3 regions of the Pseudoalteromonas sp. SR41-1 genome follow, and region 1 is predicted to be linked to each of the others. Evidence: predicted binding sites of a transcription regulator. Region 1 holds the regulator's gene; each other region holds the start of a gene.

Evidence for each region. The regulator sigma-54, encoded in region 1, starts transcription at its own class of promoters, with help from an activator protein. The targets are predictions, from matches to a motif close to GTTGGCACGNNNNTNGNNT.
Region 2: H5118_RS10350 (PAS domain-containing sensor histidine kinase) is a predicted target of sigma-54. The motif match lies at 2,984-3,002, and genes of this name have one in related genera.
Region 3: fliS (flagellar export chaperone FliS) is a predicted target of sigma-54. The motif match lies at 3,550-3,568, and genes of this name have one in related genera.

Annotation. Positions count from the first base shown of each region.
Region 1 is NZ_JACJEK010000002.1:17,483-24,958, forward strand. Features, by position in the region: gene H5118_RS01535 (HPr family phosphocarrier protein) at 94-366, opposite strand; gene rapZ (RNase adapter RapZ) at 409-1,254, opposite strand; gene ptsN (PTS IIA-like nitrogen regulatory protein PtsN) at 1,273-1,725, opposite strand; gene hpf (ribosome hibernation promoting factor) at 1,730-2,017, opposite strand; gene H5118_RS01555 (RNA polymerase factor sigma-54) at 2,044-3,543, opposite strand; gene lptB (LPS export ABC transporter ATP-binding protein) at 3,613-4,338, opposite strand; gene lptA (lipopolysaccharide transport periplasmic protein LptA) at 4,335-4,880, opposite strand; gene lptC (LPS export ABC transporter periplasmic protein LptC) at 4,870-5,424, opposite strand; gene kdsC (3-deoxy-manno-octulosonate-8-phosphatase KdsC) at 5,421-5,972, opposite strand; gene H5118_RS01580 (KpsF/GutQ family sugar-phosphate isomerase) at 5,973-6,944, opposite strand; gene H5118_RS01585 (calcium/sodium antiporter) at 6,948-7,476, opposite strand, start outside.
Region 2 is NZ_JACJEK010000010.1:37,559-45,034, reverse strand. Features, by position in the region: gene fliE (flagellar hook-basal body complex protein FliE) at 1-217, opposite strand, end outside; gene H5118_RS10355 (sigma-54 dependent transcriptional regulator) at 374-1,840, opposite strand; gene H5118_RS10350 (PAS domain-containing sensor histidine kinase) at 1,837-2,949, opposite strand; gene H5118_RS10345 (DUF4910 domain-containing protein) at 3,195-4,553, opposite strand; gene H5118_RS10340 (DNA-3-methyladenine glycosylase I) at 4,653-5,237, shown strand; gene H5118_RS10335 (sigma-54-dependent Fis family transcriptional regulator) at 5,262-6,695, opposite strand; gene pseB (UDP-N-acetylglucosamine 4,6-dehydratase (inverting)) at 7,094-7,476, shown strand, end outside.
Region 3 is NZ_JACJEK010000010.1:23,586-31,061, forward strand. Features, by position in the region: gene H5118_RS20920 (flagellin) at 285-638, shown strand; gene H5118_RS10265 (flagellar protein FlaG) at 793-1,218, shown strand; gene fliD (flagellar filament capping protein FliD) at 1,278-2,675, shown strand; gene H5118_RS10275 (hypothetical protein) at 2,772-3,086, opposite strand; gene fliS (flagellar export chaperone FliS) at 3,095-3,496, opposite strand; gene H5118_RS10285 (6-hydroxymethylpterin diphosphokinase MptE-like protein) at 3,836-5,842, shown strand; gene H5118_RS10290 (class I SAM-dependent methyltransferase) at 5,908-6,579, shown strand; gene H5118_RS10295 (NAD(P)-binding protein) at 6,555-7,476, shown strand, end outside.

The DNA of each region.
Region 1 (7,476 bases):
GAGGTGAGTTAACTGGCGTTACTAACCTATTTATTTTATATATCTGTTTTAATTGAAGCACTAGTAATGCGAATATTGTTTTTATAAAACAGATTATTCTTGTTCATTAAAGCGTTGTGCTATTAATTCTCCAACAGCGTGTAAAGCTTGCTCAGAATCAGGGCCTTTACAAACAACTTTAACTTCTTTTCCTTGGCTACTTTCAAGTAACATTAATGCAAGTACGCTATCGCCTGCTGCTTCTTTGTCATCTTGGAATAATGTAATTGTAGCATCAAATTGTACTGCTAATTGCGCAAGCACAGTAGCTGCTCTGGCGTGTAAGCCTAATTTGTTTTTTATTAAAAAGGTATCTTCACAATGCATAACTTACTCTACCTAAGCTGAACAGGTGATTATTCAGCTATATTATTTTTCTTGTTCGCGATGGCGAATTTTTACATTGGGATGTGTCATTGCAAAACTTTCACCGATAGTTTGCGCTAAATACACAGAGCGATGTTGCCCACCTGTACACCCAATAGCAATGGTTAAATAACTGCGGTTATTTCGTTCTAAATGCGGTAACCACGTTTGTACAAATGTTTGAATTTGCCATGTGAATTTTTGCACTATGCTGTGATTAGCTAAATAGTCTTTAACCGGTTGATCTAACCCATTTAAAGGCTTCAACTCTGGTTCCCAGTGTGGATTTGGTAAAAAGCGTGCATCAAATACGTAGTCTGCTTCTTTTGGTATACCGTGTTTAAAACCAAATGATTCAAATGTGACAATCAGTTGCTTATCTTTTTTACCTAAAATCTTTTCACGAATAGATTCAGCGAGTTGATGAACACTTAAATCAGTCGTATCTATCATAAAGTCGGCGCGAGTGGTTAATACATCAAGTAATTCTTTTTCTTTTTTGATGGCTAAATCAAGAGGCAACGAGTCTATTGATAGTGGGTGTAATCTGCGTGTTTCAGAAAAGCGTTTGATCAATGTCTGATCGTCACTATCTAAATAAAATAACGTAGGGTTTGCAAAGCCTGGTAAGTATTCAAGAATATCGTTAAATTCATCTTGTTCTTTAGGTATGTTGCGCACATCTATGCTAACAGCAATTTTATCGTAGCTATCAGACACACTGCGAACTAATGAAGGTAGTAGGTTTACTGGAATATTATCTACGCAATAATAACCTAAATCTTCTACAACGCGCAAAGCAACCGACTTTCCAGAACCAGAACGGCCGCTTATGATAATTAACTCCATTTAACACCCTTTATAAAACTATGATTGATCGACAATAACTTGGTAAAGCTCAGTATCAGATTTTGCACTGCGTAACTGTTTACAAAAATCTTTGTTGTTTAGTTTATCAGCAATGGTTGCTAGAGTCTTTAAGTGCTGCTGGTTATCGCCATCTGGTACGATGAGTGCGACAAAAATATCAACAGGGCGATTATCGATTGCATCAAAGTTTATTGGAGTTTCGCTAACGAGCACTAAAGCCAAAGGCTCTTCTGCACCGCTCATTCTTCCATGAGGAATAGCAATGCCACGTCCTATACCTGTACTACCTAATTTCTCTCTGCTCATTAAAGCATTAAGAATATCTTGTTGCGGTAAATACGGAAGTTTGTCGTGAGCAAGTTCGCTAATGAACTCTAAAATTCTTTTTTTGCTATTAAAAAGGACCGCAGCTTTGCTGCAGTCCTGGCATATAAGTGAACTTAATTTCATCATATTAGTGTCGAGCAAGCTTCTCTTTGTGTTTGATTACTTGGCGATCGAGCTTGTCGATCAACGAGTCAATAGCGGCATACATATCTTGATGTTCTGTAGAGGCAAATAGCTCAGCACCGCTTACGTGTATTGTGGCTTCTGCTTTTTGATTTAATTTTTCTACATCGAGAATGACATGAACATTGTTAATATGATCAGAGTGTCTTTCAAGCTTCGCAAATTTAGTATTAATATAGTCTCTTAGTGAATCGGTTAATTCTACGTGACGACCAGTTAAGTTTAGTTGCATAAGCATTACCCTCTTAGTTTAGCGTCTTAAATCAGACTTTTACGCTGATTTGACGGTGGAATAGCAAGAGATTCGCGGTATTTTGCGATTGTACGTCTCGCTACTTTAATTCCTTGCTCAGCCAATATATCCGCTATTTTGCTATCACTCAATGGTTTTGCTGAGTTTTCTGCTGCGATTAATTTTCGGATAAGCGCACGTATTGCTGTAGATGAACATTCACCACCGTTTTCAGTACTTACATGGCTTGAGAAAAAATATTTAAGCTCAAATATACCACGGGGTGTATGCATGTACTTTTGAGTAGTTACGCGAGAAATTGTCGATTCGTGCATTTCTACCATTTCAGCAACATCATTTAAAACCATTGGTTTCATGGCTTCAGGGCCATGTTCAAAAAAGCCTTGTTGTTGCTTAACAATACAATTAGTAACTTTTAATAGCGTGTCGTTTCTACTTTCTAAGCTTTTAATAAACCATTTAGCTTCTTGTAAATGTGAGCGAATAAACTGGCTGTCGCCACTTGATTTTACAGTGCGAGACATTGCTGCGTATTGGCTATTGACACGAATTTTAGGCATGCTATCTGGGTTTAATTCGACAACCCAGCGGCCTTTAATTTTTTTAACTGACACATCAGGAATAACATACTCAGATTCTTCCCTTACAATAGTATCTGCAGGTTTTGGGTTGAGAGTATGTATTAGTGTAATTACTTCTTTAAGCTCTTCTTCTTTGAGCTTCGTTTTTTTCATTAATGTACGATAGTCGCGAGCTGCTAATAGATCAATATGCTCGGTTAAAATCATTTTCGTTTCATTAATATAAGGTGTTTCTTTATCAAATTGATTAAGCTGAATACACAAACACTCTTGTAAACTACGTGCAGCAATACCAACAGGATCAAACAGTTGGATGCGTTTTAATACCGCTTCAATTTCATCAAGTTCGACTTCGTTATCATCTTCGTTTTCTTGATTAAAGCTTTCTAAAATCTCTTCGCAGCTTAGTGTTAAAATACCTGAATCATCGACAGCTTCTACAATAGCAATAGCAATAGCTTCGTCTGTAGGGCTAAATGGCGTTAGTTGTAATTGCCACATTAAATACTCATGGAGCGTTTCAGTAGAGGCGCCTTGGTATATTGATTCGTCTTCAGGCATTGGACCTGATGAGGCTGCAGGAGCGGCACTCATGTACTCATCCCAACTGACATCCATAGCCATGTCGTCACTTAGCGTGTCTTTTGCAAGTGCTTCACCAGTATCTTGTTCGTATTCGCTCGGAGCATCATCAGCAGATGCGCTAACAGTTATGTCATCGGTATCAGCTTTTTGCTCGTTTTTACCAGCAGCGTCTTCGGAATAGTCTGCCTCTTCAACCTCTAATAGTGGATTACTGTCGAGAGCTTCTTGTATTTCTTGCTGGAGATCCAATGTACTGAGTTGCAACAAACGAATAGCTTGTTGCAACTGTGGAGTCATTGTAAGTTGCTGGCCCATGCGCAGCTGTAGTGATTGCCTCATGTATCTCTAACAATCCTTTTATGTTGTTATAATTAATACTAGCAGATGCTTAAAGACATGGCGTAAATGTTACAGCCTAAATTGCTCGCCTAAGTAAACATCGCGTACTGTTTTATCATTTAATACGTGTTCTGGAGTACCTGATGCAATCAGCTCCCCATGAGAAACAATGTAGGCTTTTTCACAAACATCAAGGGTCTCTCTTACGTTATGGTCGGTAATTAATACACCAATCCCACGATTTTTAAGATGTTCTATTATTTTCTTTATATCTAATACCGAAATAGGGTCAACACCGGCAAACGGTTCATCCAGTAATATAAATTTAGGATCTGCTGCCAGCGCTCGTGCTATTTCTACACGACGACGTTCTCCCCCCGATAATGCCATACCTTGGCTATCACGAATGTGTTGTATGCTAAATTCATCTAATAAGTTATTGAGCGTGTCTTCTCTGGCTTGTTTATTTAGTTCTTTGCGCGTTTCTAAAATGGCCATTAAGTTTTGATAAACAGTCAGCTTTCTAAAAATCGATGACTCTTGTGGTAAGTAGCCTATGCCTAATCTAGCACGACTATGCATAGGTAAAAGAGTAATATCGTTATCATCAATAGATATTTTACCTTTGTCGCTAGGAACAAGCCCTACAATCATATAAAAAGTCGTTGTTTTACCAGCACCGTTAGGGCCAAGTAAGCCAACTATACTGCCAGCTTGTACTTCAAGGCCGACGTTTTTTACAACTTCACGACCTTTATAGCTTTTTGCTAATAGTTCTGCTTTTAATGTGCTCATGGTTGACCTTTATCGCCTTTTTTACTTTTTTTAGTTTCGATCGGTACTAAAATTGTGTGAACGCGGTCAGTTGAGTTTTCATCTTTTTCGGCACTGATGAGCTGCTGCTCTATGTCGTAGGTAATGCTTTTAGCATTTATTTTTTGTCCGGCTTGCGATACTTGTGCATTACCAACAAGCGTTAAAAAACGCTTAGATACATCATAACGTACTTCGTCAGCACTGGCGCTCATAGTCGTGCCGTCTGATTGCTTTTCTTCAAAGTGCGCAGGGCTACCTGTGGCAATTAATAATTGTTTATTATCACCAAGTTCATCACGTTTGTGTACTTCGAGGCGATCGGCTGTAATGCGGCGATTACCGTGAATAATCTCAACGTTTTTCTCAAAAATACCCACATTAGCTTTCAATTGACCTTCTTGCTTGTCGGCACTTATTGAAATTTGATTGGCAGCAGGTTGCGTGTTTTGCTCTGCAGCACTACTATTAAACGCTAGTATAAGTGTAGGAATTATAAGTGATTTTAATATTTTATTGGTCATAATATATGGTTCGCGTATGGTTAATTAGTTTTATCACTTCGGTTTTCAAGTCGGCTTCTAGGCCTTTACCGGTGATTTTTAAATTGGGTCCAGTGATAATGACGGGTTGCTCCGAACGCATTGTTAATAACTTTATATCAACCTGAATATTATCAGCATTGATTTTGTCTATCATGGCGTTATCGGTTAAATTTTTGGCAACCACATTACCTTCTAAAATTAATTGTTTATCTTCATATAATGTTGCTTCGTCTGCATTTATTTGCCACGTTTGTTGCTCGTTATATAAAGTAAAAATGGGTTTTTCAAAAAACGTGAAACCTAATTGCTGGTATAGCTCCATTTTAGCCGCAGTGACTTTGTGGCTAATTTTACCTTGCTCATCATAGGCTGTCTGTTTGAGCTCAATAGCTATGTAATCAGGCTTAGCAACAACTTCAGGCTCAGCCTGAGGCACAATATTTGTTTGTGTAAAATAAGGGTACCAAAGCCAAACCATACAGCTAATGAATAAAACGCTTAATATTATGCGCGCTGCATTCATGAACTAGTGCCTTGTGTAGTCAATGCTTTACCATTTTCAAGCATGAGCAAATCGGTGAGTTCTCTCACAGCGCCAAAACCACCAGGCATTTGCGTTACATAATGTGACAAACGCTTAATAAGAGGGTGGGCATCATTTACTGCAACGGCAAAGCCTACTAACTCCATAACAGGCATGTCAGGACCGTCATCACCAATATAAGCAATTTGTTCATCGCTAAGGTTGAGTTTATCTTTTAATTCTTGATAGGCAATGAGCTTATTTTCTTGGCCTTGATAAATATGCTGTACGGTTAAGCTGCTCATACGTTGTTGTACTATCTGTGAATGACGACCAGTAATAACAGCTACTTCAAAGCCACTGTTTATAAGTGCTTTAATGCCAAAACCATCTTTTGTATTAAATGCTTTTAGCTCTTCACCTTGATTGCCAAGGTAAATACGGCCATCAGAAAATACACCATCAATATCGCATATAAGTAGTTTTACTTTTTTAGCGCGTGCTTTTGCATCATCGCTCAGCGGTTGATAGAGTTCTTCAAATTGCATTTATAACACTCCTGCTTTTAATAGGTCTTGCATATTTAATGCGCCAATAGGTTGGTTTTTCTCATTGACGACGATTAGGCCATTTATACGTTTACGTTCCATAATATTGAGCGCTTCAGCGGCTAAAATATCTTGCGTAGCTGTAGTGCATGACTTAGTCATAACAACATCTATTTGTGTTGTATGAATATCAATTCTTTGTTCTAAAATGCGACGTAAATCACCATCGGTAAATAACCCTACGAGTTGCTGATTTTCATCAACAATGGCTGTCATACCTAACCCTTTAGCTGACATTTCTATTAGGGCATCTTTAACTGTTTGTGAAACATCAATAATAGGTGTATTTGCGCCGCTGTGCATAACATCTTTTAAAGTAAGTAATAAGCGCTTGCCTAAACTACCACCTGGGTGAGATAGCGCGAAGTCATCAGCTGTAAAGCCGCGAGCTTCTAATAATGCAACTGCCATGGCATCGCCCATCGCAAGCGTTGCAGTGGTACTTGATGTAGGGGCTAGACCCAATGAACAAGCTTCTTTTTCTACTTTAATGCACACATGTACATTAGCAAGGGTTGCCATGGTTGATTGCGTATTGCCAGTCATCGCTATCATTTTGGCACCAAGTCGTTTTAAAACCGGAATGATATTTAAAACTTCGCTGGTTTCCCCTGAATTAGAAATAAGCATAACCACGTCATTTTTAGTGATCATACCTAAATCACCATGACTTGCTTCACCAGGGTGAACAAAAAACGCTGGGCTGCCAGTACTTGCAAGGGTTGCCGCTATTTTATTGCCAATATGGCCTGATTTTCCCATGCCAATGACAATAATACGGCCTTCACAGTCGTACATTAATTGGCACGCGTTATGAAAATTTTCATCTACATATTGTGCAATATCACTAAGTGCTTGGCGCTCAACATCTAAAACGCGAAGGCCTTGTTCAATAAAGTTTAGCGTTGCCATCATTTACCCTACTTGACTAAAAATATACCCTTGGTAACCCAAAAACGCTATTAGCAATAAGCCGCCTTCTACCCTATTGATACGCTGGGTGCCTCTAAAGTTCAATGACATAATGATAAGAGCAAGTGTTGCACCAATCATAATTAATATATCTCGGCTTACTAACGATGGATCAATTGCTGAAGGATTAATAATACCTGCTAGAGGTAATACAGCTAAAATATTAAATATGTTTGAGCCAACGATATTACCTAGTGCTAAATCATCTTCATTTTTAAGTACACCTGCAACCGAGGCGGCAAGTTCAGGCAAGCTAGTACCAATGGCAATAATTGTTAAACCAATGACTAAGTCGCTTAAGCCGAAGTATTTAGCAATATCAACAGCTGAGCCGATTAAAAAATGAGAACTAACCGGCAAGAGTATCATGCCGACAATTAACCAAAATACCGCTTTTTTAGTAGGTACATCGTTTGGTACATCGTCGCAGGCTTCTGAGACAAATGGGTCATCTTGGTTTTTTGCACGCATA
Region 2 (7,476 bases), on a different contig from region 1:
ATACACTTCGATCCCCCATCTCAACTGCTGTTACTTTTTGCGCGGCATCTTGTTGTAATCCGTGCACTGAATTTATTGCATCACTTAGCATGTCGCCAAATTGTGCTGTAGAAGTAGACTGCACCTGAGTTGGCAGTTTATTAGTTTGATTATTACGGCCGGCTTCTAAAGCCATTGATTGCATTTCTTGAAATACAGCACTGTTTTGAATTTTCATAATTTATCTCTGACACGCAGTGAACTCTTACAAGTAATAAAGCACAAAGCATGCCAAATAATTAAGCATTAAAATACAATGGGTTACCTTTAATTTGTATTAGTCAGAGTTTTGACAACCCTAAGCTCGCAGCGCAAACTTAGGGTTTATAGGAGGTTATGCAGGAAGTGAAATACCTAAATCGCGCATTTGCGCTAGTTTATAACGTAAAGTTCGTGGGCTTATACCCAACGTTTCAGCAACGTCTTTACGCTTACCTTGGCAACGTGCAAGGGTTTCTAAAATAATACGATGCTCTTTGTCTTTAAGCTCATCTTTATAGCTACCGGTATCTGCCGCTAGCAAACCTTGATTAGGCTCATCCTCAGCATGCAATTTTTCATCATAATATGCAGAGCTTAACGTGCTTTTATCAACACCTTTATCTGCATGAGCTAATTCTGTTGGCGATACGGTTTGCGCCGGTGCCAATGAAGGCTCCATAACAAAGTTATTAGATACTAAGTTTTCGATAAAAATAGCATGCTCGTTTATTGTATCGCCACTTCGCAGTATAAGTGCACGCTGTATAACGTTATCAAGTTCGCGCACATTACCAGGCCACGCGTGAGCCAGTAACTTTTGCTCGGCAGCTTTATCTAAATACGCCATAGGCTCCTTGCTTTTACTTATATGGCGCTCAATTAAATGCTTAGCCAATACAATAATATCGCCAGGGCGTTGGCACAATGGACGCCACATAAGTGGAAAAACATTAAGCCTGTAATATAAATCTTCTCTAAACTGATTTTCAGACACGGCTTCTTTTAAATCACGATTACTGGTTGCCAAAATACGTACATCGAGCTGAATTGTTTTACGCCCCCCTAAACGCTCTACTTCACGTTCTTGCAGTACGCGTAAAAGTTTAGCTTGTAGTCCTAAGTCCATTTCAGTAATTTCATCAAGTAAAATAGTACCGCCTTGTGCTTGCTCAAACTTACCCGGACATGCTTGAATCGCCCCCGTAAAAGCCCCTTTTTCGTAACCAAATAACGTGGCTTCGAGCATATTTTCAGGAATAGCCGCGCAGTTAATCGCTACAAATGGCTCATTACATCGGCTCGACTTATCATGAATATAACGCGCAAGTACTTCCTTACCCGAACCACTTGGGCCAAGTACCATTACACTTGCATCAGAGCGTGCTACTTTACTTGCAAGCTCCAATAATTGAATACTAGTTGGATCAGCAACAACGGGGCCGTCGGTTTCTTTTGCTTTTTCAGGCAAATAACGGCTCACCATATTTAACAGCACTTCAGGTGCAAATGGTTTTGCCATGTAGTCAATTGCACCTAGGCGCATGGCCTCTACCGCATCGTCAATTGTGGCATACGCCGTCATCATCAATACAGGTAAATCAGGGTGGTTTAATTTAATACTGCGTAGTAAATCAAGTCCACTCATTGCGCCCATTTGCACGTCGCTTACAACAAGCGAAAATTGATCTTTTTTAAGCAGTAACATTGCTTGCTCAGCACTGCTCGCTGCAACACATTCAATACCCGACATTTCAAGGGTATCTATTAAGGCTTCACGAAGCCCTGCGTCATCTTCGACAACTAAAATAGTGTTACTCATAATGACCCCTCTAATTTAGATGTTGCCTTAATAGGCAGTAACAAGCTAAAGCAGGCACCACCATGCGTATTATTAGTCACATCAACACGGCCTTGGTGCGCACTAGCCACCGAACTCACTACAGCAAGCCCTAAACCTGTGCCCTGACTTTTTGTAGTAAAAAATGGTTCAAAAATTTTATCGCTTTGGCTTAAATCAACACCTGGGCCATTGTCGCTCACACTAATACGAACCATATCTAAATCTTTTAAATCTCTTTGTGCGCTAATTTTTACTTTTGCGCCGCCGCCAATAACTTGAATACTATTGTGCACTAGATTTTGAATAGCACTGGCCAATGCCGTTTTATTACCAACTATTTGTATATCGGGTTCTGGTAAGCTTACATCCAGTTCACTTTCATTAAGTGCGACCATCGCATCAGCACCTGCTTTAACTTCGGTTAAAAGCTGCTGCATTGAAACTTGCTCAACAACTTGCTGATCGCCACTTTTAGCAAATAACAGCATGTCGTTTACTTGAGTTTCTAAATCTTTTAAACGCGACATTAACTTTGTTTGAAAGTTATCGCGAGATGCTTCGGGTAAGCGCTTAGACCCTAAATTAGCTGCGTACAGCATAGCGGCTGAAAGCGGCGTACGTACTTGATGCGCTAATGATGCAACCATTTTACCCAGCGCGCTTAATCGCTGCATATGTGCAACACGTTTTTGTAAGCGGCGAGTTTCGGTTAAATCCGTCATTAAAATAAGTTGCCCAGGCTCTGGTGCTAAAGCGGTAATATCAAGTTTTATTAAACGCCCATCTTTTAAAGACACTTCGTGACCATCATCTTGATGCGGCCTAAAAGAGCGCTGAATAACATTAAACCAGCGTTCACCTTCAAGTGGCTCGCCAAGCATATCAATCGCTATTTGATTCGCTTTTGCAATCAACCCTTTGCCATCGAGTACAACCACGCCTGCTGGCATGGTATCAACCAAATGCGAAAGCCAACTTGCTTGCTTGCGCAGATCGCTTAATTCACCAATGTACTCCTCTTGAAGTAAACATGGGTTATACTGATTTGCAGAAAAAAACTGTGGTTTTAGCACGCTTGCAAGAGCCATAATCAAATCTCATTTAAATAATACATGAGATTAAATGCACAAAACGTACCAAAAATTAACACCTAACAATCAAGAGCTTACAATAAATTTTCCTGTCGTAAAAATGACACTCATTTTGAAATCAGTAATAACTGCTGGGGAAAAGCGAAAAAAATCTAACAAAGCTTTAGTATCAATGGCTTTTTTTGCAATTTTAAAACTGGTTTTAAGTCAATATGTGAAGAGGTAAGTCTAAATATGTTCCGTTATAAAACTCGACTGCTGTTAAACTGGATTAATTGATGCCCCTCTAACTTATCAATAATGGGCATTAAGTGAACTAAATCGATTCCTATCTTTTCTGCAATATCTAGCATATCCACATCACCAGTGGCTTCACTTAAAATGGTTAAAATACTGTTTAGCTCTTGGCGAGAGTCTAATGCATTATCACTTGAACCTTGAGTATGCTGGTAGGAGTTCATCGTTGGATAAAGCCCCCTTTTTCCTAATTGTGGCTCCCCATAAGGGCATAAATTAATCACTTTAGTACCATACTCAGCTTTAACTAATAGCTTTTCTATTTCATCAATTGAGCGAATAAGAGAGTCAATAGACATATACTCTTTTGTATCTAAAGAATTATGATAACCTTCATATTCACCATAACTATTACGACTTGCTTGGCCCATAGGTAAATTAAATCCTGGTGCGCAAAACTGCCTTTCATCTGAACCACTTAAGGGCGTAAAATCAATAAAGTCCCACTCCTCGTTTGAGGCGCCACTTACTAACTTATCGAATAAACTGTCATTTCGTTTACTTTTTTTGTAACGTAGTTTTGATTTTGGTCCACCTAAACAGGTCAAAATTAAACCGGCTTCTAAGTTTTCTTTTAAAGCATCGCCATATTTATATAAATAACACAATGAACCGATGGTTTCTGGGTTCAGTAAGAAACGGTATGTAAAACGTCTTTTTGGCCAGTGTTTTATACGATTATATAATCCCAATAAAACCAAAGGTCCACTGAGTTCATTATTTGCCATAGATGGATGACATAAGTAACTGGTTAAAAGTATTTCTTTTTTACTCTGACCTGCTAACGAACATTGTCCAAATGGGACACCTCCTTCGTCATCAAAGGAACTTTCAATACGCACTTTATATTTACCTTGCGGCAAGCTTTTCAATATATTATGCGCCAAACAAAAACCCCAAGTTCGTTTGTAATAGCTGGTTACATAGGGGATTGCATCAGGTAAGTGAGGGATGGAATATAAATGAGGTCTTAAATCAGCAAAGTCAATTTCTCTATCTACTGGCTCAGAATAATTTATAACATGTAAATTATTAACCTCAGTATCACAGATTAAGTTACCGTTAGGGCCCCACAAGCGAGCGCGTTTAAAGAGCCAAGATGCCGGTGTGACCCAATCAAATACAGTAGTCCCAGATTTTACTTGTTCAATAGTTAGTGGCATTAAATTTTTAAAGTAATTTAACGAAGACTCGATACCCAACCCGGTAATTGATCTGCAGATAGGAAATAGATCATCAAAAGCCCGGTTTAATAATTTATATTCTGCGTCTTTCTCTGCTTTTTCTATTTGATATTCATGCACAAATACCACTTCCTTTTACATAAAATAATTTAACAAAACTATAAATTATTTTATGTCTGAATTATAGTATTGATAGAGTTAATTAAAGAAAGTAACACAATGAAACAACGCTGCTCTTGGCTTGATGAAACCAAACCAGACTATGTAACATACCACGATGAAGAATGGGGAGTACCTGTGTGTGACGATCAAACTCTGTTTGAATTTATTACCTTAGAGTCAGCACAAGCAGGGCTGAGCTGGTATACCATTTTAAAAAAAAGAGCTGGGTACCGTGAGGCATTTTATCAGTTTGATGTTAACCAAGTCGCATCGATGGATGAGCACGATATCGATCGCCTAATGCACTTCGTGGGGATAGTTCGCAACCGCTTAAAAATTGCTGCCACCATCAATAATGCTAAACGGTTTTTAGAGATACAAAAAGAGTTCGGTAGTTTTTCAAATTATCAATGGCAGTTTGTTGGCGGTCAGCCTGTTATAAGTAATTTAAATAATAAACAAGGCTCCCCTGCAATTACAGAGGCATCGACTGCGTTTGCAAAAGATCTGAAAAAACGTGGTTTTAAATTTTTAGGCCCAACCACCGTCTATGCATATATGCAGGCGTGTGGCATGGTAAACGATCACAATAATGACTGCTTTAGAAAGGCAGAAATAATTAACACCTACATTAAAAAATAACACTAAAAAACAACTATCAAATATTTAGCCTTTTGATAAGTTATATTTTTTCATTTTTTCTACTAATGTTGTTCTACGTACCCCAAGTACTTCTGCTGCGCGAGCAACAACGTAATCAAATCGCTCCAACGCTTGGGTTATTAAATTAATTTCAAGCTCAGCTAAATACTCTTTTAGCTTAATACCGTCATCGGGTAAGATACTCGCATCTGTAGCCCTAGAGTCTATCTCAGGCTCATCATAATCACTAAAATCGGTGCTAAAAATATCATTAAATGCATCGCGCTCTAGTAATTCCTCTGGATATTGAGGTTCATATGCATCAACTTCAATATAACGGTATTTATCGGGTAAATCGGGAACATCGACCACTTTATCTGGAAACATAATCACCATACGCTCAACTAGGTTAGCCAGTTCACGAATATTGCCAGGCCAAGTGTGTGCTTTTAAACTTTCAACCGCTCGTTCTGTAAATTTAGCAACCGTTCCACTTTGCTCATTAACTCGACGCATTAATTCTTTTAACAATAATGGAATATCATCAGCACGTGCACTAAGTGACGGATTTTCGATAGGGAATACATTCAACCGATAGTATAAATCTTCCCTAAAACTCCCCTCTTCAATCATGTGCTCTAAATTTCGATGCGTTGCCGCAATAACCCTTACATTCGCTTGTATTGCTTTATTGCCACCTACACGCTCATAAATGCGTTCTTGTAATACACGTAACAGCTTAACTTGCATTTGCAACGGCATATCACCAATTTCATCTAAAAATAAGGTGCCTTCTTGGGCTAATTCAAAGCGCCCTTTACGTGCAGAAATTGCCCCCGTAAAAGCCCCCTTTTCATGGCCAAATAATTCACTTTCGAGTAATTCAGCAGGGATAGCGCCACAGTTTACCGGTACAAATGGACCTTTATTTCGTTTAGACAATAAATGAACATTTCGAGCAACCACCTCTTTACCCGTCCCCGACTCACCTAAAATTAACACATTGGCATCGGTTTTAGAAACTTGCTCAATTAAAAATCGAACGCCTTTAACCGCCTCAGTCTCACCGACTAATCCATCAAAGACTTTATGTGGCTTAGTGTGCTTGTGCTCATGGGGTAGCATTCTTTGATATTGTTGGCAATCATGTAATAGCTGCGTGGTTACTTCATGATTAAATGGCTCACAAATCAAACCCACCACATTAGCAACCGCTAGCAACGGTTTGAGTGTTTCACCAATTAATAAAAAAGGGATAGTAGGATTTTGTTTTATGACTTCTTCGTGATCAAGTTGCTGAAGTGCGCCTAAAATTACAATACATTCTTGAGCTTGCTTTTTAACACACTCATCAATTAATTGAGTTTCATTAATTTGTAATGTTGTTTCGCCTATAAAATTTAACGCCGCGCACAATCCAAATGAGCGATTATTATTATTATCTAAAATCAGAACCATGAGCAGCTAGCCAAAATGTAATAAATGTAATTGTTTAGTTAAATTGTAAGCGACTGTTCCCAAGATGCAAGTAATAGTGGCATTTTTTTGACATTCACGCCAAAAAACAGACACTCCCATTATTTTGGATTAAAACTAAAATACTAATTTAAAACAATAGCTCAAAATATTTTTTATAAAACAAAAATCAAACAGATTATAAAATAACTTACCACTCCTATTGTTACTTGACTGATTTAAGATCTAAAAAGCGGTATTTAGTACTATAATGCTAACTTTATCTAAATTACTTGGCATCTTGCTTGCTAACATACTAAATTAATAGGTAAAGTAGCGAATTATGAAACTACTCCAAATGGTTTTACTTTTTAGCCAATGAAAACAACTCAGGAAACTTTATGTTTAATAATAAGACCATTCTAATCACCGGTGGTACCGGTTCATTTGGTAAAAAATATGTCAAAACCTTGCTTGATAGATATAACCCTAAAAAGATAATCATTTATTCAAGAGACGAACTTAAGCAATTCGAAATGCAGCAAGAATTCGAGCAACCTTGTATGCGCTACTTCATCGGTGATGTACGTGATAAGGATAGACTTAAACGAGCAATGCGTGGTGTGAACTATGTTATTCATGCCGCGGCACTTAAGCAAGTGCCGGCTGCTGAATACAACCCGATGGAATGTATTAAAACAAATATCAATGGCGCTGAAAACGTGATTGACGCGGCCCTTGATAATGATGTTGAAAAAGTCATTGCTTTATCTACCGATAAAGC
Region 3 (7,476 bases), on a different contig from region 1:
TGGCAGAGGCCATTAATGCTAAAACCGATGAGCACGGTGTAACAGCTACTGTAGAAAATGGTGAACTTACAATATCAAATAATACCGGTGCAGACATTGAATTAACAGATTTAGCAGAAAGTGGAACAGGTACAACTGTTGGTATAACCCTTACTGGTCAATCTTACGATGGCGATGATACTACAAGTACCAGTGTTTTGGCTGCAGGTGATAGCTCTATAGTAACAGGTACTGTACAGTTAAACTCTGCTGAAGTATTTAGCGTTGAAGCTGACGATGCTAGTATGTCTGCGGCAGCTAACACAGAAGTAGTAAGTTCACTTGTAAACGTTGAGGATGTCGACATTACAAGTCAGCGCGGGTCTCAGGATGCATTAGCGATTATTGATAATGCGATTGCAAGTATAGACTCTCAGCGAGCTGGTTTAGGTGCGGTTCAAAACCGTTTTGACCACACCATTAGCAACTTGTCTAACATCTCTGAAAATGTGTCTGCTTCACGTAGCCGTATTCAAGATACTGACTTTGCAACTGAAACTGCAGAAATGACGAAAAACCAAATCTTGCAACAAGCGGGTACATCAATCTTGTCGCAAGCGAATCAGTTACCACAAACAGCACTTAGCCTATTAGGTTAATAAGTTAAACGCTATAGCTTAATGGGTAGCTAGCTAGTACATAAAGTCAGTATTAGTTGTAAAAAAGGAGGTGGCTTTAGCTACCTCCTTTTGTGGTTTAAAAATTTAAACTAAGCTATTGTTGGTTTAATTAAGTGAAAAATAGGAATCTGTTATGAATACAATTACTTCAAACGCAGAGGTTACTACATCAGCGGTTCCCATTGCTGGTAATAATAAGCAAACAGGACAAGCTGCTCACTCTTTAACTGAGCGAGCGGTTGATGATGTAAAGCAGGTGGATGCACAAAATCAACAAAAGTTACAGCAAAATCAATATAACAATAATAACCAAGATGAAAAAGCTCAGCCGTTAGAGCGCGAACAGCTAGAACAAATGGCGCAACAATTGCAGGACTTTATGGGCGAAATGAACCGAAGTTTGCAATTTAAAGTTGATGAAGATTCAGGCCGCGATGTAATTAAAGTGCTTGATAAAAACAGTGGCGAAGTTATTAAACAATATCCTTCTGAGGAAGTATTGAGCTTAGTATCTAAATTATCTGAATCAGCTGGTATTTTAATTGATCAAACAGTTTAATGAGTAGTTCTAATTACTAATACTAAGTTAGTTTATTTTTGAGTATTTAAGAGGTAAGTATGTCTATTTCGTTCAATGGTTTAGGCTCTGGTTTAGCTGTATCAGATATTGTGGATGCATTAGTTAATGCTGAGCAAGCTCCTGCTGAAGCTCGTTTAAATACTAAAGAAGCTAATTTAACAACGGATATTTCTGCTGTGGGCGCTTTAAAGTCTGCGTTACAGCAGGTTCAAACCGCTATGGAAGTATTAGGTGACGCAGACAATTATCAAAAGCGTAGTTCATCTGGTAGTGATAGCTTTGTACAATTAAGTGCTAATGAAGATGCACAACCTGGGGGTTATTCCGTAGAGGTTAACAACCTTGCTACAAAGCATAAAATACTCTCAGTGGCACTTGATGCGGACACAGCTGTAGGGGAGGGCACCATAACTCTTAGCTCGGGCGATAATAGCTTTGATATTGAAGTATCGGATTCTGCAACATTAAGTGAAATTAGAGATGCAATTAATGATAGTAATGATAACGATAGCATCAACGCAACAATAATAACTGACGATACCGGCCAACATTTAGTACTTGCTGCCAAAAATAGCGGCCTTGCAAATGAAATTAAAGTAGAAGTAACAGATATTGATGGTGACAATACTGATACAAACGGCTTATCTCGTCTTGCTTTCGATTCTGCTGGAGTTCAAAATTCATCTGAAATTATTGCTGCAACAGATGCTTCAATTACTATAGATGGCTCCCTTACGGTTAGTAGTTCATCCAATGAGTTTTCTGATGTAATTGACGGTATTACAATAACAGCTAAAAAAGCACATGGTGTTGATGACGATATCAGCGATATAGTAGTTACTGAAAACAATAATAATATACAAGCAGGCTTAAATAGTTTTATATCAAGCTACAATGAGCTTTTAGAGTTAAGTAATAATCTAGGTACTTCAGCTGATGGTGCAGGTGTTATGGCTGGTGACTCGTTACTACGTGGTGTAATGTCTAAATTACGAGAACAGATTACCGATTCCGTGGATTTAGGTAATAGCAACTCATTATCACTTTCGCAATTAGGTGTCGAAACAGACCGCTACGGTGTTTTAACGCTAAATACAGAAACACTAGATGAGCAAATAGATGCAAACGTAGATTTAGTGCAGCAATTTTTTGTAGGCGATGACGATAATGGCTTCGCACAGTCGTTTGATGAGCTAATGAGCTTTTATACAGACTCTGACGGCATTATACAAAACCGGATTGATAGTAAAACGAATCAGCTAGATAATTTAGATGATGATCGCTTGGACCTTGCCAGTAAAATGGAGTCGCTATCGTCTCGCTTATATGCTCAATATAATGCGATGGATTTATTAGTGGCGAGCCTTAATAACACCAGCAGTTATGTTCAAGCTCAATTAGAGAATATGCCAGGCGTAGTACGAGATAACTCTTAGTAGATTAAGTATGATATTAAATTAATAACTAAATTAAGAAAACACAAAAAACCGTTATTTAAAACGGTTTTTTTGTGTTTTCTATTTGAGTAGATTTTAGCTACTTGCTTTATAAGCTTTAATCGCCTTACCTGATTTTTTATGTTTAATAATAGCTTTAGATGATTCGTTTTTTGCACCATTCGCTTTTACTAAAATAGTATTTATACTAAGCTGAATTAATTCTAATTGCTTTGCGCTTGGGCCGTCGCTGCTTTCGCACCATTGCTTTAGTTCAACATTTAAAGTGTCTAAAAGAGGCTGAGCTTCATCTGCATTATCATCATTTACTAAGGCTTCAATTTTACTAAGCAACGTTTGTATGAGCTCAGAGCTGTTTGTTAGTTGCTCTGAAGATGTTGGCGAGTCCATAATTGAAATTAAACCGCAGGGCTGCGTTGATCTAGCGGGATGTTATCCCAACCTTCTTTAATTTCTTTAACAATACTTGATACTTCCACAATTGCTTCAATATCGTTGTTTATGTTCGCTTGCGTTAAACGGCGTTGGCAGTAATCGTAAAGTGCCAATAAATTGTTAGAAATACTAGGGTCTTGCTCTACTTCTAAATTAAGTGCGTCTTGCAGTGCGCCAAATAATAAAACACAGGCTGAAATATTTTCACCTTTTTTTTGTATTTCCTTGCGCTCAATAAACCCTTTTGTTGCTGCTAAGCGACCGATGATATTACTGAATATAAGGTTTATTTGTTCGTAAGGGGCCATTTCGGCAATGCTACTAGCACGAACTTGACCGTATTTTTTTACTGAGATGTGAGCCATGGGGGAATCCTAAAATTTATATTACTAAAATTGTGTGATGCAATACCCGAATAAAGCAAAAATAATGCCAAGTACTTTGGTAGTGTTTAGTAATAGGCATATAAGTAACTTAAATATAATTATAAACATCGTCAAATAAAAGTTGGCGCATAAATTGCCTGAGGTTATATAGAGACTATTATATCAGACCTATTCTTAAGGTATTAAACATTTATTTAAAATAAAGCATAATGCTTCAAATAGACAATAAACTGTCAGTTTACAGCCATATCAAATTTTTAGTTTAGTGATAAAATTTGATAAAAGCTCAACAAATCAAATGAAAAACTGGAGTGTATTTTGAATACAGCAGAAAGTGAATTAAAAAAAATGATGCTCAAAGCAACTTTGTTAGCAAACTTAGAATTACTAAAAGAAAAAATGCCGCAGATCTTTAATAAGTTTAGAGATTACCAACCGACTGATACGGGAGTAGTTTTTGACGATGAAGGGAATGAAAACTTATACAGCAATGGTCAATTCTCTTACACCGACAACCCTCGTGAATTTGCAAAAAAACAAGTTAGTAAGTATTTAAAAAGTCCTGTTTATTCTCACTTTAAAATAAAACACTCAGATGATGAAAATATTGTGTTTAAGCATGCCGCCCTACTTAAATCTATTCGTAATGCACGATTAGAACAAGGTATGAGCAAGCTAAGTAATCCTGCAAACGAAAATAGACTAGATTTTGTATGTTTTTTAGGGGCTGGTTTAGGTTTTCATATTGAAGAATTCTTAAATAAAAAAAATGTATCGAATGTTTTTTTATATGAACAAACTCCTAGTACTTTTTATGCATTGCTACATTGTATAGAGTTACGTCCGCTGTTTAATAAATGCTTGAATAATGGCGGGGTGTTTAGAATTCAAATAGGTGGAACCGAGCATAATGTTGTTAATGAGATTGGTTCTATACTTTCTATGCAGGGCTTTTTTAATACCAGTGTGATTCATTATTTTAAGCACTATGACAGTGATTCAATAAATAAAGCAATAAATAAAATCAAAGAGGTCGGACACCGCTGGCATGGGGGCTGGGGATTTTTTGAAGATGAAATCATCGGCGTTTCTCATACAATAGCTAATTTATCTGCACAATTCCCTGTGATAAAAAAAGCAGGTAGTTTTAAAAATAAATTAAAAAATGCGCCTGTATTTATTGCGGCCAATGGACCGTCATTAGATTTAGCGATTGATTTTTTAAGAGAAAATCAAAAGAATATCATTATTATATCGTGCGGAACGGCATTAAAAGCCCTGCTGGTGAATAATATTAAACCCGATATACATGTTGAAATGGAACGAGTTGCCCGGTTATTAGATTGGGTTGAAGTTGTTGAGCGAACAAAGGAAGTTAATATTAAGTTAAGTGATTTAAATATTATCGCTGTTAATACTGTTTTTGATCAGATATTGAAACGCTTTAAATCTGCTTTTTTACTTAATAAACTCAACGATGCCGGCGGGGGATTAATTAAGTCTTTAGATAGAAAAAAGCAGTATGCATGCCCTATGTTTACTAATCCAACGGTATCGAATACGGCTTTAGCTATTGCTGCTGAACTTGACTTTAAAACAATGTATTTGATTGGTACAGACTTTGGTTTTGTTTCTACTGATACGCATCATGCAAAAGATAGTATTTATTACGACAAAGATTTTAAATACAAAGAGCAAACAAAAGATATGATGCAAGGTGAAATGCGTGTAAAAGGAAATTTTAGAGAAGAAGTTTATTCTACTTCAATTTTTGATATGTCAAAATTTAATATGGAATTATTATTAAAACATCAACCTAAACTAAAAGTATATAATACAACAGATGGTGCGTATATAAAGTTCACTGAGCCAAAAAAAATTTCAGATATAAAAATTAAAAATACATTTGTAGATAAACATAAAAAAATTAAACAGCTATTAGATTCGGCTTCATCTTTAGAAGGCTTATCTGAGAAAAATATTAATGCCGCAAGCTTTGAATTAAAACATAAATCAAAGCATATATTAGAGCAATTAATTAAGATTACTTCATTTTATTTTGAGACGAGAGAGCAGCTTGCCGATGCTTTTTATCAACAGAACCAGCTGTTAATTAACATTCATAATAATAATGAAGATGTGTACTGGTTGATTCAAGGCACTTTTAGATACTTTCAAACATATATTATGGCAAATACGTATTACTATAGTGATTTAGATTCCCGTGCAGAATTCATCAACATTTGTATAGATGCTTTTCATAATCATTTAAATGATATCTATATAGAGTTTGCCGAAAACTACAATAAACCGGCTAAGATTTAAGAATATTATTGGGCTTAGTGTTAATCAGGTGTACCTGTGTTATTTAATATTAATTAGGTGATTAAATGAGTAAAGATAATTGGCAAAAAATATATCAACAAGGTTTACAGCTAAATCTATACCCCTATGACTTTATTGTTTCGCACTTTTTTCAATTCAGATCGCATTTTAAAAATAAGCCAATCACGGTACTCGATTTAGGTTGTGGCGGGGGAAACCATAGTGTTTTTTGTGCTGAAAACGGTGCTGAGGTTATAGCTGTAGATTACTCAACCGCAGCTTTAAAGGTGGTGGAACAACGGGCGAAAGAAAAAGGATTTAACGATTTAATTTCGACGTACCAAGTTGATTTTGAAGACTTTAAGTTACCACTCGATATTAAAATTGATTTAGTAATTGATAGGCTCAGTACAACACACACCTCAGGTTTTCATGTGAGAACAATTTATAATCGTTTGTTTGATCAATTAAATGATGGTGCAATTATTTTAAGTTGTCTGTTTTCAATGGGCCATACTCATAAAGATTTTGGTCGTTACGATGCGCAACAAGATATTTGGCTCGACTTTAAAGATGGGGTATTTGAGGATTTGTTATCAGCCAATTTTTATAATGAAGCGCAAATTCGTGATGTTTTTTCTCGTTATAAGCTCAACAGTTTGAAACGAGAAACAGATCAAGAGCTAATTGATAATAACGGGTGTATGGAAATATGGAAAATAATTGCGCAAAAGTAAGTACGGTTGATGCTATTGTCGTAGGCGGTGGTTTTAAAGGGATGATGACTGCATTTGGGTTGTTAAAAAGTGGTAAATCAGTTGCAATTGTTGAGTCGGCTAATGAACTCGGTGGATTTATGTCACCAATAAAGTACAAAGGCGCAGCACTTGATAAAGGTCCTCAGTTTCTTGATGGAATGAGTCAAGCGCAAAAAAGATTATTAGATGACATTATGCCTCCCGATGCGCCATTAACTGAGCTCGAATTTTCTTATGCCAGTTACTGGAATAATCAAACTACAAAAAACTTTGCTATTCCTGATTACCGTACATTAGCCGAACCGGCTAAAGCTATGCTGCTTTATGAAACGCTTAATCAAAGTGTTTTAATTGAGCAACCAAATAAAGGCGGCGCATTAGCCGATGAATTTGATGAGCACAGCGTTGGTTATATCACACAATGGTGTAAAAAATTTTTGTTACAAGGTGCACAAGAGCTGTCAGCGCTAAATCGAAACTTTATAACCTTTTATGGCCGTAAGCTGTTACTTGATGAAGCTTTAAGTGTAAGGTTAAAGCAATTACCTGCATTAGATAACTTATTGGCAGCAGAGAAAAAGTTTATTGCTCATGATACCTTTAATCTTTACCCTAAAGGGCAAAGCATGGGGGCGTTTAAAGATGCTTTTAATCATAAGCTCAAAGCGCTTGGCGTTAAGTGTTGGTTAAACAGTGAATGTGTAGCAATAACTAAACAGCATAACGGCTACTTATGCACCATTAAAACAGCTCAATCGAGTATGCAACTGTATACCGAAAAAGTTTACTTAACCGCCACCATTGAATCTTCGCAGCAATTATTGTTGGGAAAAAATACCATTGCATCCTTTATAAAACCAGTGTCGCAGGTTTTTT